DNA from 4 places in the Mesorhizobium sp. WSM4308 genome. Region 2 is predicted to be linked to each of the others. Evidence: predicted binding sites of a transcription regulator. Region 2 holds the regulator's gene; each other region holds the start of a gene.
The links. Region 2 encodes PhoB, which activates phosphate uptake and scavenging genes when phosphate is short. Its sites were predicted from a motif close to TGTCATNNANCTGTCAT; they were not measured.
Positions count from the first base shown of each region.

Region 1: a site for PhoB is predicted at 1,349-1,365, ahead of CK227_RS26730 (alpha-D-ribose 1-methylphosphonate 5-triphosphate diphosphatase). Genes of this name have one in related genera too.
Region 3: a site for PhoB is predicted at 1,266-1,282, ahead of ppk2 (polyphosphate kinase 2). Genes of this name have one in related genera too.
Region 4: a site for PhoB is predicted at 1,160-1,176, ahead of phnF (phosphonate metabolism transcriptional regulator PhnF). Genes of this name have one in related genera too.

Region 1 covers NZ_NSFW01000016.1:77,813-81,052, forward strand. Annotated here, with positions in the region: gene CK227_RS26715 (class I SAM-dependent methyltransferase) at 1-200, shown strand, start outside; gene CK227_RS26725 (PfkB family carbohydrate kinase) at 347-1,324, shown strand; gene CK227_RS26730 (alpha-D-ribose 1-methylphosphonate 5-triphosphate diphosphatase) at 1,549-2,775, shown strand; gene CK227_RS26735 (hypothetical protein) at 2,846-3,046, opposite strand.
Region 2 covers NZ_NSFW01000003.1:228,285-231,524, forward strand. Annotated here, with positions in the region: gene CK227_RS06865 (ROK family protein) at 1-1,234, shown strand, start outside; gene CK227_RS06870 (hypothetical protein) at 1,324-1,587, shown strand; gene phoB (phosphate regulon transcriptional regulator PhoB) at 1,676-2,365, opposite strand; gene phoU (phosphate signaling complex protein PhoU) at 2,385-3,092, opposite strand; gene pstB (phosphate ABC transporter ATP-binding protein PstB) at 3,118-3,240, opposite strand, start outside.
Region 3 covers NZ_NSFW01000005.1:69,930-73,169, forward strand. Annotated here, with positions in the region: gene CK227_RS10715 (glycosyl transferase family 90) at 1-61, shown strand, start outside; gene CK227_RS10720 (aldo/keto reductase) at 65-1,108, opposite strand; gene ppk2 (polyphosphate kinase 2) at 1,389-2,309, shown strand; gene CK227_RS10730 (dihydrofolate reductase family protein) at 2,449-3,096, opposite strand.
Region 4 covers NZ_NSFW01000004.1:383,325-386,564, reverse strand. Annotated here, with positions in the region: gene CK227_RS09930 (carbon-phosphorus lyase complex subunit PhnI) at 1-6, opposite strand, end outside; gene phnH (phosphonate C-P lyase system protein PhnH) at 9-620, opposite strand; gene phnG (phosphonate C-P lyase system protein PhnG) at 620-1,081, opposite strand; gene phnF (phosphonate metabolism transcriptional regulator PhnF) at 1,202-1,951, shown strand; gene CK227_RS09910 (zinc-binding alcohol dehydrogenase family protein) at 1,967-2,983, opposite strand; gene CK227_RS09905 (ABC transporter permease) at 3,048-3,240, opposite strand, start outside.

The DNA of each region.
Region 1 (3,240 bases), on a different contig from region 2:
TCCTGTTCGCCAACTACGCCGAGGGCACCCCTGACGCCGGCTACCGCGAAACCTTCATGGACTGGGTGCTGCTGCTGCGCTCGGAGGTCGACATGTGGAACATCGTCAACGCCAGCGTCGACCGCAACGCGGTAGAGGCCAAGGTGTTCTTCGGCGAGAACCGCAACGTGCTTTACGCCGTGATTGAGAAGCGCGGGTAAGCAGGCGGCGCGGGCATCCGGGAATGCCTGCGTGAATTGTTGGCTGTGTTTGGCTGAGAGGCGACCTTCGCCTCCTGGCCGCTTTCCGCCTCATCGCGGTTCTGGGAAGCCCTGAGCGGTTCGTCGGGCAGGCGCAAGGCCATGGCGTGGACGGTGTCTCCGTCCGTGCCGACGCCGGAACGCTTGACGAAGACGCGCTTGTCGACGGTGACGCCGACCCCGGTCATAGTGCGCCAAGAGCATGCCCGTGCGGCCTCATCGCCGATGCACTGGCGCCAGGCCTGGCGACCGAAGACCGAACGCAGGGGATCATGGGCACAGTCATCGTTGTCGGCCACGTCAATCACGACCAGGTCTGGTCGCTGTCTTCGCCCCTCGCCTCGGGCGCGCGCCTCACCTATTCCGATCGTGTTGTCAGGCTTGGCGGCGGCGGCTTCCACACCGGCACCCGGCTGGCGAAGCTCGGCAATGATGTCCGGCTGATCAGCAATCTGATGGACGACGGCCATGGCCGGGCAGCACTCGCCGAATTGCGGGCGAGCGGCATCGACACCGGCTACGTCACCATGTGGGCCGGCGAAACCCGGTTCACCGAAATCCTGCTCGAGCCGAACGGCGAGCGCACCATTTTGAACACCAGCGGCCAGCTGCGCCCTCTCTTCGCCGCACCGGAGCCTGTCAGTGGCGACGCCGCCTATCTCAACGCCCTGGTGCTCGACGACGGTCTTGTCGCCTCGCTGCGGACGATCCCGCTGGTGGTCTCGCAGTTTCCGCTGCGCAGCACCTCGCACCGCCCGGCCGACATCGTCATCGGATCGCGCGCCGACTTTCCCGGCGAGAACACGCACGCGATCTGGGAGCGGGCATCAAGGATTGCCGGGCCTCGCCTGAGGACGCTGGTGCTGACCGATGGAATGCTGCCGATCTCGCTCTATGACGGCGAGGCGCTCAATCACGTCACGCCGCTGAAGCAGGTCTCCGTGCCCGACACGATCGGCGCCGGCGACTGCTTTGCGGGGATCTTCCTGCACGGCCTGCTGCAAGGGCTGACCCTTGAGCTTTCCGCCGAACAGGCCAGCCGGCAAACCGCCGAATGGCTGTCGGAACGATCACGTACCGGCTGAATTAGTGGCTCCGGCAAGGCCGGCTTTCATGAAAATGTCATAAAAATCAAATGGAAACCGGCATTCGAGTGAACTAGAAAACATGTCCTGGAGAGATCGTGATCGAGGCGTCGGCAAGCCGGCGCATCGTCGCCATGATCGGCGTCTTCATCATCCCAACGATGTCGCCGACCTTGTCGCCCGCGCAATCCACCTTGAAATCGCTGCCTTGCAAGAGACATGACATGTGGCTGAGTGAATTCGAAATTGTCCTGCGCGACCGCGTCATCCCCAACGGCGCCGTCAGGATCGAGAACGGCCGGATCGCCGAGATTCGCGAGAAGCCTGTCGGGCACGCCGACATCGAGGGCGGCGGCCGCCTGCTGCTGCCCGGCTTCATCGACATGCATGGCGACATGGTGGAGAGGGAAGTCGAGCCGCGCATCGGCGTGCATGTGCCGATGCGGATCGGCATTGCCGAGCTCGACAAGAAGCTCGCCTCCTGCGGCATCACCACCGCCTATGCCGCGCTCTCCTTCATCGGCGCCAGCGTCACCAGCGGCGTGCTGCGCTCGGAAGACCATACGACAGAAATCATCGGCACCATTGCCGGGTTGAAGGACCATCTGTTGGTCGACCACCGCATCCATGCCCGCTTCGAAGTGACCTTCACCCCGGCGCTTCCCACGCTGCGGAAGCTGATGGACGCCGGCAGGCTGCACCTGATCTCGCTGATGGACCACACGCCCGGACAGGGTCAATACCGCGACGTCGAGCTCTACATTGCCCGCATCGCCAAGGAGCGCGGCATGTCGGTTGCCGCGGCCTCCGAGGTCGTCGGCAAGCGCATGGCGGGCCGCGAAGGGCAAGGCGATGTGCTGAACGCCCTGCAGGACCTGTCGGCGCGAGCCCGGGCCGCCGGCATCGTGCTCGCCTCGCATGACGACGACACGCTGGAAAAGGTCGAACTGGTGCATGGCCTGGGCGCCGCGCTCAGCGAATTCCCGGTGACCCTGGAAGCGGCGCAGGAGGCCCGCAGGCTCGGCATGCATACCGCCATGGGGGCGCCCAACGCGCTGCGCGGCGAGTCCTATTCCGGCAATCTTTCCGCCCGGCAGGCCTATGAGGCCGGCTTGCTCGACATGCTGGCCAGCGACTACCATCCGGCGTCCATCCTGCCGGCCGTGCTCGGCCTGGCGGAGCTGCGAGGCAATGGCCTCGCGGCGGCGGCGGCGCTGACAAGCGCCAACCCGGCCAACGCCCTGGGGCTCACCGATCGCGGCGCCATCGAGCCCGGCCTTCTGGCCGATTTCGTGGTGGCCGACCGCCATCCCGTGCCACGCGTCCGCGCCACCTTCCGCGCCGGCCGCATGATCTACGGTGATGGCACGCTTGCACCAGCGGGCAAGGCAGAACGCGTTGGCCCGGTCGCGGCTGAACGGCTACCTGCTGCCGCCCGGGAAAGCGCGTAGCGCTTTCCCGGGGAATTGCATCAAAACAAGGTTGGAGCAGTTCGCAGTTTCCGGGAAACGGTGAACTGCTCTAAACGTCGAGCACGACCGTCATGCCGCGCACCTCGGCCATTTCCAGCAGCATGTCCTGCAAGGTTTCGATGGTGTGCGCCGCGCCGGTCAATGCCAGCAACTCGGTGATACTCTCTCTCATCGAAATGACCGCGACTCCGGTCTTCTCGGAAAGCAGCCGTCCGATGGCTGTGCGGATCATGGCATTGTGGTCAGGCATGATTCCCCCCTTTCATGCTGGATGACGGTAAAAGCCTTCTCAAACGGCATGCTTTTCCACAACTTCTGCGAGCTTTAGCTTACGCTTGCAAGCCGTTTTGGTATGTCTGATCTCCAGTATTTTTCTGACAGTTGCTCGGCGGCGACAGCGACGGCAGCACCCATGGATTGCCGCTTGGCGGCAAACGGGCCGGC
Region 2 (3,240 bases):
AATCCGCCACGACGATCTGCGCCGGCGCAACCGCGCGATGGTGATCGCGGCCGTGCGCCAGGCTGGCCGGCCCTCACGCACCGAGATCGCCGCGACCACCGGCCTCAGCCATTCGACCATATCGGCGATTTCCTCAGACCTGATCGGCGAAGGCATCCTGGCCGAGGGCAAGCCGAGCGAGGCCGGCGCGCTGAAACGCGGCAGGCCGCAGGTCGGCCTCGGCCTCACTCCGGAGGCCGCGGCTGTGATGACCGTGGTGCTGTCGCTGAATTTCCTGTCGGTCGCAGTCATCGACTATGCCGGCCAGGTGATATCTGAAGAACAGCGCCGGCTGGACACGCTGACCATGTCGCGCGAGGCGCTGATCGGCGAATGCGTGGCCATCGTAAGGCGGCGCCTCGAAGATCCCGACATTGACGTGCGCAGCGTCGCCCGCATCGCGCTGGCGATCCAGGGCATCACCGATACCGAGGCCCGGGCGATGCTGTGGTCGCCGATCACGCCGCAGACCGACATCGCCTTCGCCGACATACTCGAAGCCGAGTTCGGCATCCCCGCCACCATGGAAAACGACTGCAACATGATGGCGGTGGCGCTGCGCAGGCGCGATCCCGAGCGCTACCGCGACGACTTCATCGCCATCCTGCTTTCGCACGGCATCGGCATGGGGCTGGTGCTGAAGGGCGAGCTGTTCACCGGCACCCATTCCTCGGGCGGCGAGTTCGGCCACATGATCCATCGGCCCGGCGGCGCGCTCTGCCGCTGCGGGCGGCGCGGCTGTGTCGAGGCCTATGCCGGCAATTACGCCATCTGGCGCAATGCCAGGCAGCTCGGCGAGGACACCGAGCCGGTGGCCGATGTCAGCGACGCGCAGATGCGGGCGCTGGCCGCGACGGCACGGGAACGGGACGGACCCGAGCGCGAAGCCTATCGCAAGGCCGGCGAGGCACTGGGTTACGGCCTCGGCAGCCTGTTCGCGCTGATCGATCCGGCGCCCGTTGCCATGGTCGGCGTCAGCGCCGCCGCCTTCGATCTCATCGAGCCGGCATTGCGCGAGGCGATCGCCCAGACCGCTGGTGGCCAGCACTCGGAATCGATCTCCTTCGACACCGAACCGAACGAACTGCCGCTGATCCGCGAAGGTTGCGCCATGCGCGCGCTGACCTTCGTCGACCAGGAGATTTTCGCGCCGGGCGTGCAGGCAAGAACGGGTGCCGGAAAGAACGTTGCCTGACGGTCAGGACGAAACTCGATCATTCTGAACGACCGCGTTCGGCCCGTTGCGACATCAATTGGCAATGTGTCTGCCTGTATGATCTGCTGATGTCCCGTTCGTTGGTGATCAACTTCAACATAGATCAGGCCGAGTTTTACGGCCTCGTCCATCGTGTTCGCAACTTCGGCGAGGACGTCTACCGCTTCCTGCGAACCAACGGCTGGGGCGAAATTATTATCGGCGAGGTCGACGCGGCCACTACGCAGCTGATCATTCGAGACATCAAACATTCAAAGCTCCAGCGCGTTGCTGTATGGGTCGAAGAGGAGATGAGGCGGCAACATCTGTTGGGAGAAGTCGAAGTCCGCTGATCACCCTCTTCACGGCATTGGCGACTACCTGCTGATTGGAGTTTCGATCTTGGAGCCTCATCCCGATTTTATCGGGATGAGGCAAGCTCTAGTCTTCCCGGATCGCGTAGCCCGCCCCACGAATGGTACGGATGACATCCGGCATGCGACCATTGTTGACCGCCTTGCGCAACCGGCCGACATGCACGTCCACGGTACGCTCGTCGATGTAGATCGTCTCGCCCCAGACATTGTCGAGCAGCTGGCTGCGCGAGAACACGCGGCCAGGATGGCGCATCATGAATTCGAGCAGGCGGAATTCGGTCGGCCCGAGCCGGATCTCGCTCTTCTTGCGGTAGACCCGGTGCGATTCACGGTCGAGCACGATATCGCCGACCTTGAGCACGCTGGACAGCACTTCCGGCTTGGCGCGGCGCAGCAGCGCCTTGATGCGGGCCATGAATTCCGGCGTCGAGAACGGCTTGACCAGATAGTCGTCGGCGCCGGTGGAAAGCCCGCGTACACGGTCGCTTTCCTCGCCCCGCGCGGTCAGCATGATGATCGGCAGCCGCTCGGTCTCGGGCCGCATCCGCAATCGCCGGCAGAGTTCGATGCCGGATACCGCCGGCACCATCCAGTCGAGCACGAGCAGGTCGGGCACGTTCTCCTGCAGGCGGATTTCGGCTTCGTCGCCGCGTGTCACCACCTCGACCTGGTAACCCTCCGATTCCAGATTGTAGCGGAGGAGCACGCCGAGCGGCTCCTCGTCCTCCACCACCATGATGCGTGGTGCGATCATCGGTTGGTTACCCCTGCGCTCAGGCCGCCGGCGCCGACATCGCCGTCTCGTCCTGTTTTGGACGGTTGGCGGGCAGCTGCGTGCCGGTCAGGACATAGTACGCATTCTCGGCGATGTTGGTCACGTGGTCGCCGATGCGTTCGAGATTCTTGGCGCAGAACAACAGATGCGTGCAAGCCGTGATGTTGCGCGGATCTTCCATCATATAGGTCAGCAGTTCGCGGAAGACGGAGGTGTATTTGACGTCGATGCGCTCATCGTCGGCGCGCAGCTTCGCCAGTGCCGCGGCATCGCGCGCCGCATACTCCTCGATGACGCCCTGCACCTGGATCAGCACCAGCTGCGCCATGGCGTCGATGGAATGCGACAGGTCGCGCGGCGTGGCGCTGAGGCCGACAGTACCGACGCGCTTGGCGATGTTCTTGGCAAGGTCGCCAATGCGTTCGAGGTCGCCGGCCATGCGGATCGAGCCGACGACATGGCGCAGATCGTCGGCCATCGGCTGGCGCTTGGCGATCAGCGTGATGGCGCGGTCGTCGAGTTCGCGCTGGCGCGCATCCATGATGGCGTCGTCGGAGACGACGCGCTGGGCGAGCGCATTGTCGGAGTTCAGCAGCGCCTTGGTGGCGCCGCCGACCATCGAGCCGGCGAGATCGCCCATGTCGCTGATCAGCCTGCTGATCTGTCCGAGATCCTCGTCGAAGGCTGCGACTGTGTGTTCGGCCATGATCCTGGTCCTCGTATGCGTGCGATCAGCCGAAGCGGCCGGTTATGTAGTCTTGCGTGCGCTTCTCGCGGGGCGACGTGAAGATCTTCTCGGTGCGGTCGAATTCGACCAGTTCGCCCAGATACATGAAGGCGGTCTGCTTCGAGAC
Region 3 (3,240 bases), on a different contig from region 2:
CCAGATCGAGCCCGATCCCGAGCTCTGGCGCTTCATCGAGGGCAAGCGCGCCTCCGCCTGATGGTCAGATGACGCTGCGGTCGAGAACCGTGTCGGCAGGGCCGAAGCGATCCTTGGCCGTCAATTGCTGGTGCCAATAGGGGTAGAGCACGGGCGGCCGGCTGACCGCGTCGAGGCGCTGGCGTTCCTCAGGGCTGAGCGCCAGGCTTGCGGCCGCGAGATTGTCCTTGAGCTGGGCATCGTTGCGGGCGCCGATCACCAGCGAGGAGACAGCGGGACGGCCGAGTAGCCAGGCCAGCGCCACCTGCGCGGCCGATACGCCGCGAGCCTTGCCGATCTCGACCAGCACATCGACGATCCGCCAGAGCCGGTCCTCGTCGCGGATCGGCGGCTCGGACCAGCCGGCGAGTTGCCGTGCGGTCGGGCTGTCGCGGTGGTATTTGCCGGACAGCAGGCCGCCGGCGAGCGGGCTCCAGACCAGCACGCCCAGCCCCTGGTCGACCGATATCGGCAGCAGTTCATATTCCGCCTCGCGTGCCTCCAGCGTGTAGTGGATTTGCTGGGTGACGAAGCGCTGCTGGTGACGGCTGTCGCTGACGGACAGCGCCTTCATCACCTGCCACCCGGACCAGTTGGAGCAGCCGATATAGCGCACCTTGCCCTGGTTGACCAAAGTGTCGAGCGCCGCGACCGTTTCCTCGACCGGGGTAAGCCCGTCCCACTGGTGGACGAAATAGATGTCGATGACGTCGGTCTTCAGCCGCTTCAGGCTCTTCTCGCATTCGCGGATCAGGTGGTGGCGCGACAGGCCTTCGTCGTTCGGTCCACTGCCGATCCGCATGCGCGCCTTGGAGGCAATCAGCACGTCGTTCCTGCGCTTGCCGCCGAGTGCCTCGCCGATGATCTCCTCCGACAGGCCGTTGGAGTAGACATTGGCCGTGTCGATGAGATTGATGCCGGCATCGATGCACATGTCGATCATGCGCTTGGCTTCGCCAAGATCGCTGTTGCCGACCGCGGCGAAGGGCCCGGTGCCGCCGAAGGTCATGGTGCCCAAAGTCAGTGTCGAAACCTTCAGGCCGGAACGGCCAAGGATGCGGTATTCCATGTCAGTCCTCGCGATTGCGTTAAATGGGGGCGGGGCCAAAGGGCAGCCCGGAATGCGACAGAGGATTTGTAGGACAATTCGGCCGGCTTGTCGCCATGCCATGGCGATGGATCGATTGGACATGGCGGACGCCGCTGCGGCCGCTATAGCGTCCGGCTGCAATAAAACCGTCACTGCCGCTCTATATTGAAGTCGGCTCAGGTGTTTCCCTTCCAGGCCGCTAGCCAGCAATTTGGGCGCCGTATGGGAACCGACAGGGCTTGCAAGCGGAGCAGTGCAAATGACTGAGCAAAGACAGAATTCTCCCGCCAAGGATTGGCTCGAAGCCGAGCTCGCCGACACGCTCGACGAAGACTATGAGCTCGAAATGTCGGAGCCGGCGCTGTCGATGGAGATCGCCAAGATCTACAAGAACGCGCATCCGCCTTCGATCGACCGCATGCAATATTTTCGCGACCTGATCACCTTGCAGTCCGAACTGATCAAGCTGCAGTCCTGGGTCGCCTATCATAAGAAGAAGCTGGTGGTGATTTTCGAGGGCCGTGACTCCGCGGGCAAGGGTGGCGTCATCAAGCGCATAACCCAGCGGCTCAACCCGCGCATCTGCCGTGTCGTGGCGCTGCCGGCGCCGACCGAGCGCGAGAAGTCGCAATGGTATTTCCAGCGCTATGTCCCGCATCTGCCGGCGGGCGGCGAGATCGTGCTGTTCGACCGCTCCTGGTACAACCGCTCCGGCGTCGAGCGGGTGATGGGCTTTGCCGATGCCGGCCAGGTCGAGGAATTCTTCCGCGACGTTCCCGAGTTCGAGCGGATGCTGGTGCGCTCCGGCATCACCGTGGTCAAATACTGGTTCTCGATCACCGACGAGGAGCAGCAGATGCGCTTCCTGATGCGCATCCATGACCCGATGAAGCAGTGGAAACTGTCGCCGATGGATCTGCAGTCGCGCGTGCGCTGGGAGCAGTACACCAAGGCCAAGGAAGAGACCTTCGCCCGCACCAACATTCCCGAGGCGCCCTGGTTCATCGTCGAGGGCAATGACAAGAAGCGGGCGCGGCTGAACTGCATCGATCATCTGCTCAAGCAGATGCCGTATGAAGAGGTGCCGCACGAGGAGATCACGCTGCCGGAACGCGTCTTCAACCCAGAATACGAGCGCCAGACGCTGCCGCGCGAGCTCTACGTGCCGGAGAAGTATTGAGCACCTTTTCCTTCTCCCCGTTTCACGGGGAGAAGGTGCCCGAAGGGCGGATGAGGGGCGGCGCTGACTTCGATCGTTGGCGTTGCGCAGCCAAACCTGTTCTGATGAAATTGCCGCTGGCGGGGAGAAAGCGCTGTAACTACGCCCGCTTGATCACCACATGCGTGGCAAGCGCCGTCGCCACCTGCTCGGTGCATTGATAGCCAAGCCTCAACATATCCAGGCCGGTGAAGAGGTGCTCGCCCTTGCCAAGCAACACCGGCGAGATTGCCAGATGCATCTCGTCGATCAAGCTCTCCTGCAGATATTGCCGGATGGTGGCGACCCCGCCACCGATCCGCACATCCTTGCCGCCGGCCGCCGCCTTCGCCTGCTCGAGCGCCGAATGGATGCCGTCGGTCACAAAATAAAAGGTCGTGCCGCCTTCCATCGTGATGGGTGCCCGCGCGTGGTGCGTCAGCACGAACACCGGCACATGGTAGGTCGGGTTGTCGCCCCACCAGCCCTTCCAGCTGTTGTCAGGCCATTCGCCGCGGATCGGCCCGAACATGTTGCGGCCGAGGATCCAGGCGCCGACATTTTCGAAACTGCGCGCCGCGAACGCCTCGTTGATATCGGTGGTGCCGCCCTCTTGCCCGAGCACCATCTCACGGAAGGTGCGGGTGTCGATAAACCACTTGTGCAAGGATTCCCCGCCGATGCCGAGCGGATTTTGCAGATCCTGATCGGGGCCGGCGCCATAGCCGTCGAGCGATAGGGTGAATGCGTTGACACGCAGCATGGACATGAAAGCCTCCTCGATAACCAGTTGCGTTTTGCAATCGGTTGTTGTTTAGCAAACCAATTGCAAATTGCAAGCGCTATTTTCTAAGGGGAAAAAGACACATACCCGGATCTCGCCTCCAAGCGATGTCCCTATCGTTTCGTGACG
Region 4 (3,240 bases), on a different contig from region 2:
ATACATCTTCAAGCCTCCATCGTCTTGATGCGCGTCGTGCGCGGCAGGCAGGCTACGCCTTCTGATGTGGCGAGGATGATGTCGACGCCGCGCGGAAAGCGCTGGATATTCTGCTTCCACTGCTCGATGAAATGACGCGGCATCTGCGCCGGCGCGATCGTGGCGCTGATTTCGATGCCGGGACCCTCCAGCAGCAACGGAGTGCCTGAAACGAGGTCGCTGACCTGCAGGATCAGGGTGGTCGACCTGTCGGGATAATCCTGCGTTCCCTGCGCAAAGCCGTCGAGCGCCATCATCTCGGCCGGCGAGGCGACAAAGGCGAAATGCGCGTCGGCAGGCGTGTTGGCCAGCGGCGCGCCGGTATGGAAACCAAGCCAGGAGCCGATCGCGGCGGAGGCGTGCAGGGCCGGGTCGAGCCAGAGCGGCGTGTCGTTGTCGCACAGCGCCAGTGCCACGGCGCCAGCGGTTGGCGAGAGCGGCGCCGGCGGGCGGGCCAGGGCCGACAGAGGCTGCACGCTGCCCGGCCGCGCCATCGCGTCCATGACCGCGCGAAACACCGTCTGGGCGTTGAACACCGGATCGGCAAAGCCGCCCTCGATCGATTGTGCTGCGATATCCATCAGTCTTCTCCGCGAACCATGGTGAAGAAATCCACTTTCGTTGCCGCTGTCTCGGCGCGGCGTTTTTCCTGGGCAGCGGCGAGCGCCGACCTCAAAGGCGCGATCAGCCTGGTCTCGACCTCGGCGCGGCGGGCAGGGTCCTGCCAGAGCGCGTCGGCGATCGCCGCCAGCTTCGCCTTCTGCTTGTCGCGGCCAAGCGCGTAGCAATGGCCCACCTGTCCGGACGGCAGCCGGACAGTGGCGCGGGTGACGGTCGCCTCGCCGACATTGAACGGCGCGCCGCCGCCGCCGATGCGACCGCGCAGCGTCACCAGTCCGGTCTCGGGACCGCGCAGCAGTTCGGCCTGCGAAGGCAGGCCGGCTTCGTTCCAGAGCCGGACGATATCGTCGCCGCTCGATTGCGCCAGGGTCGCCATCGCGGCTTTGCGTCCGGCCTGGTCGCGGGCTTCCTGTCCTCGCATCGGCAGCATTCCTCTTCGCTAATTTGTCTATTGATATAGACAACTATACAAATTATACATATTACCTAGCGCGAGTCCATGACGAGTGGATGACAGGGGACGGAAGGCAGGGGCCAACTCATGATCGGGCGACAGGAAGCCGACAGTATTGAACGGCGCAGCGGCGTCTCGCTGTGGCGGCAGATCGCCGACAGGATCCTGCAGGCGATCGCCACCGGCGATTTCGCCGAGAATGCCGCGCTGCCGCCGGAGGTGGCGCTCGCCGAGCGCTATGGCGTCAATCGCCACACGGTGCGCAGCGCCATATCGGCGCTTGTGCAGGAAGGTGTGCTGCGGGCCGAGCAGGGGCGTGGCACCTTCGTATTGTCTCGCAAGCGGCTGTCCTATCCGATCGGGGCGCGCACACGCTTTTCAACGGGCCTGCAGGGACAAACCTCGGAACGGCACATCGTGCTGCTTGCCTCGTCGGTCGAGCCGGCCAGCCCGCGTGTCGCCGAAGGGCTTGGCCTTGCCAAGGGCGCCGAGGTGATCCGGCTGGAGACACGCGGTGAGGCCGATGGACGGCCTGTGTCACGCGCTGCTGGCTGGTTCGATGCCAGGCGCTTTGCCGGCATCGACAAGGCGATGGCTGAGACTGGCTCGATCACCGCGTCGCTGGCCCGCTTCGGCATAGACGATTATCTCAGGCAATCGACCGTGCTGTCGGCACGCCATGCCGATGCGGCCGATCTCGCCGACCTCGACCTGCAGCCAGGCGCCATCGTGCTGGTCACGGTGGCCGTCAACATCACGCCGGACGGTCAGCCGATCCAGTTCTCCGAGTCGCGCTTTCCGGCGGAGCGGGTCGAGCTCAAACTGTCGGCGCTGTGAGCCGAATCCTGCCGACTATCCGATCTCGATCACGGCCTTGATCAGGCCGGATTTCTCATGCGCCCAGCGGGCGAGATCGCTCGGCGTATCGGCCAGCGTCGTGCGGTGGGTGACCAGCTTGGCCAGGGGCACGGCGCCGTTGCGGATCGAGTCTGCGACATGATCGAAATCGGCACGCAGTGCATTGCGGCTGCCGACCAGCGTCATTTCGCGTTTGTGGAATTCAGGGTCGGAGAAGACGATGTCGTCCTTGACGACGCTGACCAGCACCAGTGTGCCGCCATGCGCGACGTGGGCGAAAGCCGACTGCACCGACCGGGTGTTGCCGGTGGCGTCGAAGACCAGGTCGAAGCCTTCGCCCGATGTCGCTTCCTTGACCAGATCCGGCACCGCTCCGCGCGAGCCGTCGAGGATCCTGAAGCCAAGTTCGTTTTCGGCGAAAACGAGACGTTCACTGCTCATGTCGAGCAGCGTCACGTCGAGCCCGGCAATGCGGGCGAAGATGGCGTTGCCGAGCCCGATCGGGCCGGCGCCGATGACCAGAGCGCGAGCGCCGGGATCGGCACGGGCGCGACGTACCGCGTGCGCGCCGATGGCCAGGAATTCGACGGCGGCTGCGTCGGCCAGCGACAGGCCATTGGCCGGATAGAGATTCCGCGCCGGGACAAGAATGCGTTCGCACATGGCGCCGTCGCGATGGACGCCCAAGACCTCGATCTTGACGCAGCAATTCGGTTTGCCGTGCCGGCAGGCGATGCACTTGCCGCAGGAGAGGTAAGGGTTGATGACGACCGGTTCGCCGACGGCAAGATCGACGCCCTCGCCGGTCTCGATGACGGTGCCGGAGACTTCATGGCCCATGATGCGGGGGTAGGCGAGGAACGGGTGCTTGCCTTCGAAAATGTGGTAGTCGGTGCCACAGATGCCGACATGGCTGACCGCGACCAGCGCCCAGCCGGCAGGGGGCGCGCCGGGCGCGGGGCGGTCTTCCAGGATGAGTTCCCCGGGCGAGCGGCAGATAACGGCTTTCATGTCTCAGTCCGATTAGGTTTCCGACCTGTCTTCACGCCGGGCCGGAGATCGATTTCAGCAATGGTCACTTGCCGCCGCGGCGGCGCAGACCGTCGAAATAGACGATGACGATGATCAGCACGCCAGTGATGATGCGCTGCCAGAAGGCGTTGACGTTGAGCAGGTTGGCGCCGTTGTTGATGGTGGCGAGAATGAAGGCGCCGAGCAGCGGGCCATGCACCGAGCCGACCGCTCCGAACAGCGAGGTGCCGCCGATG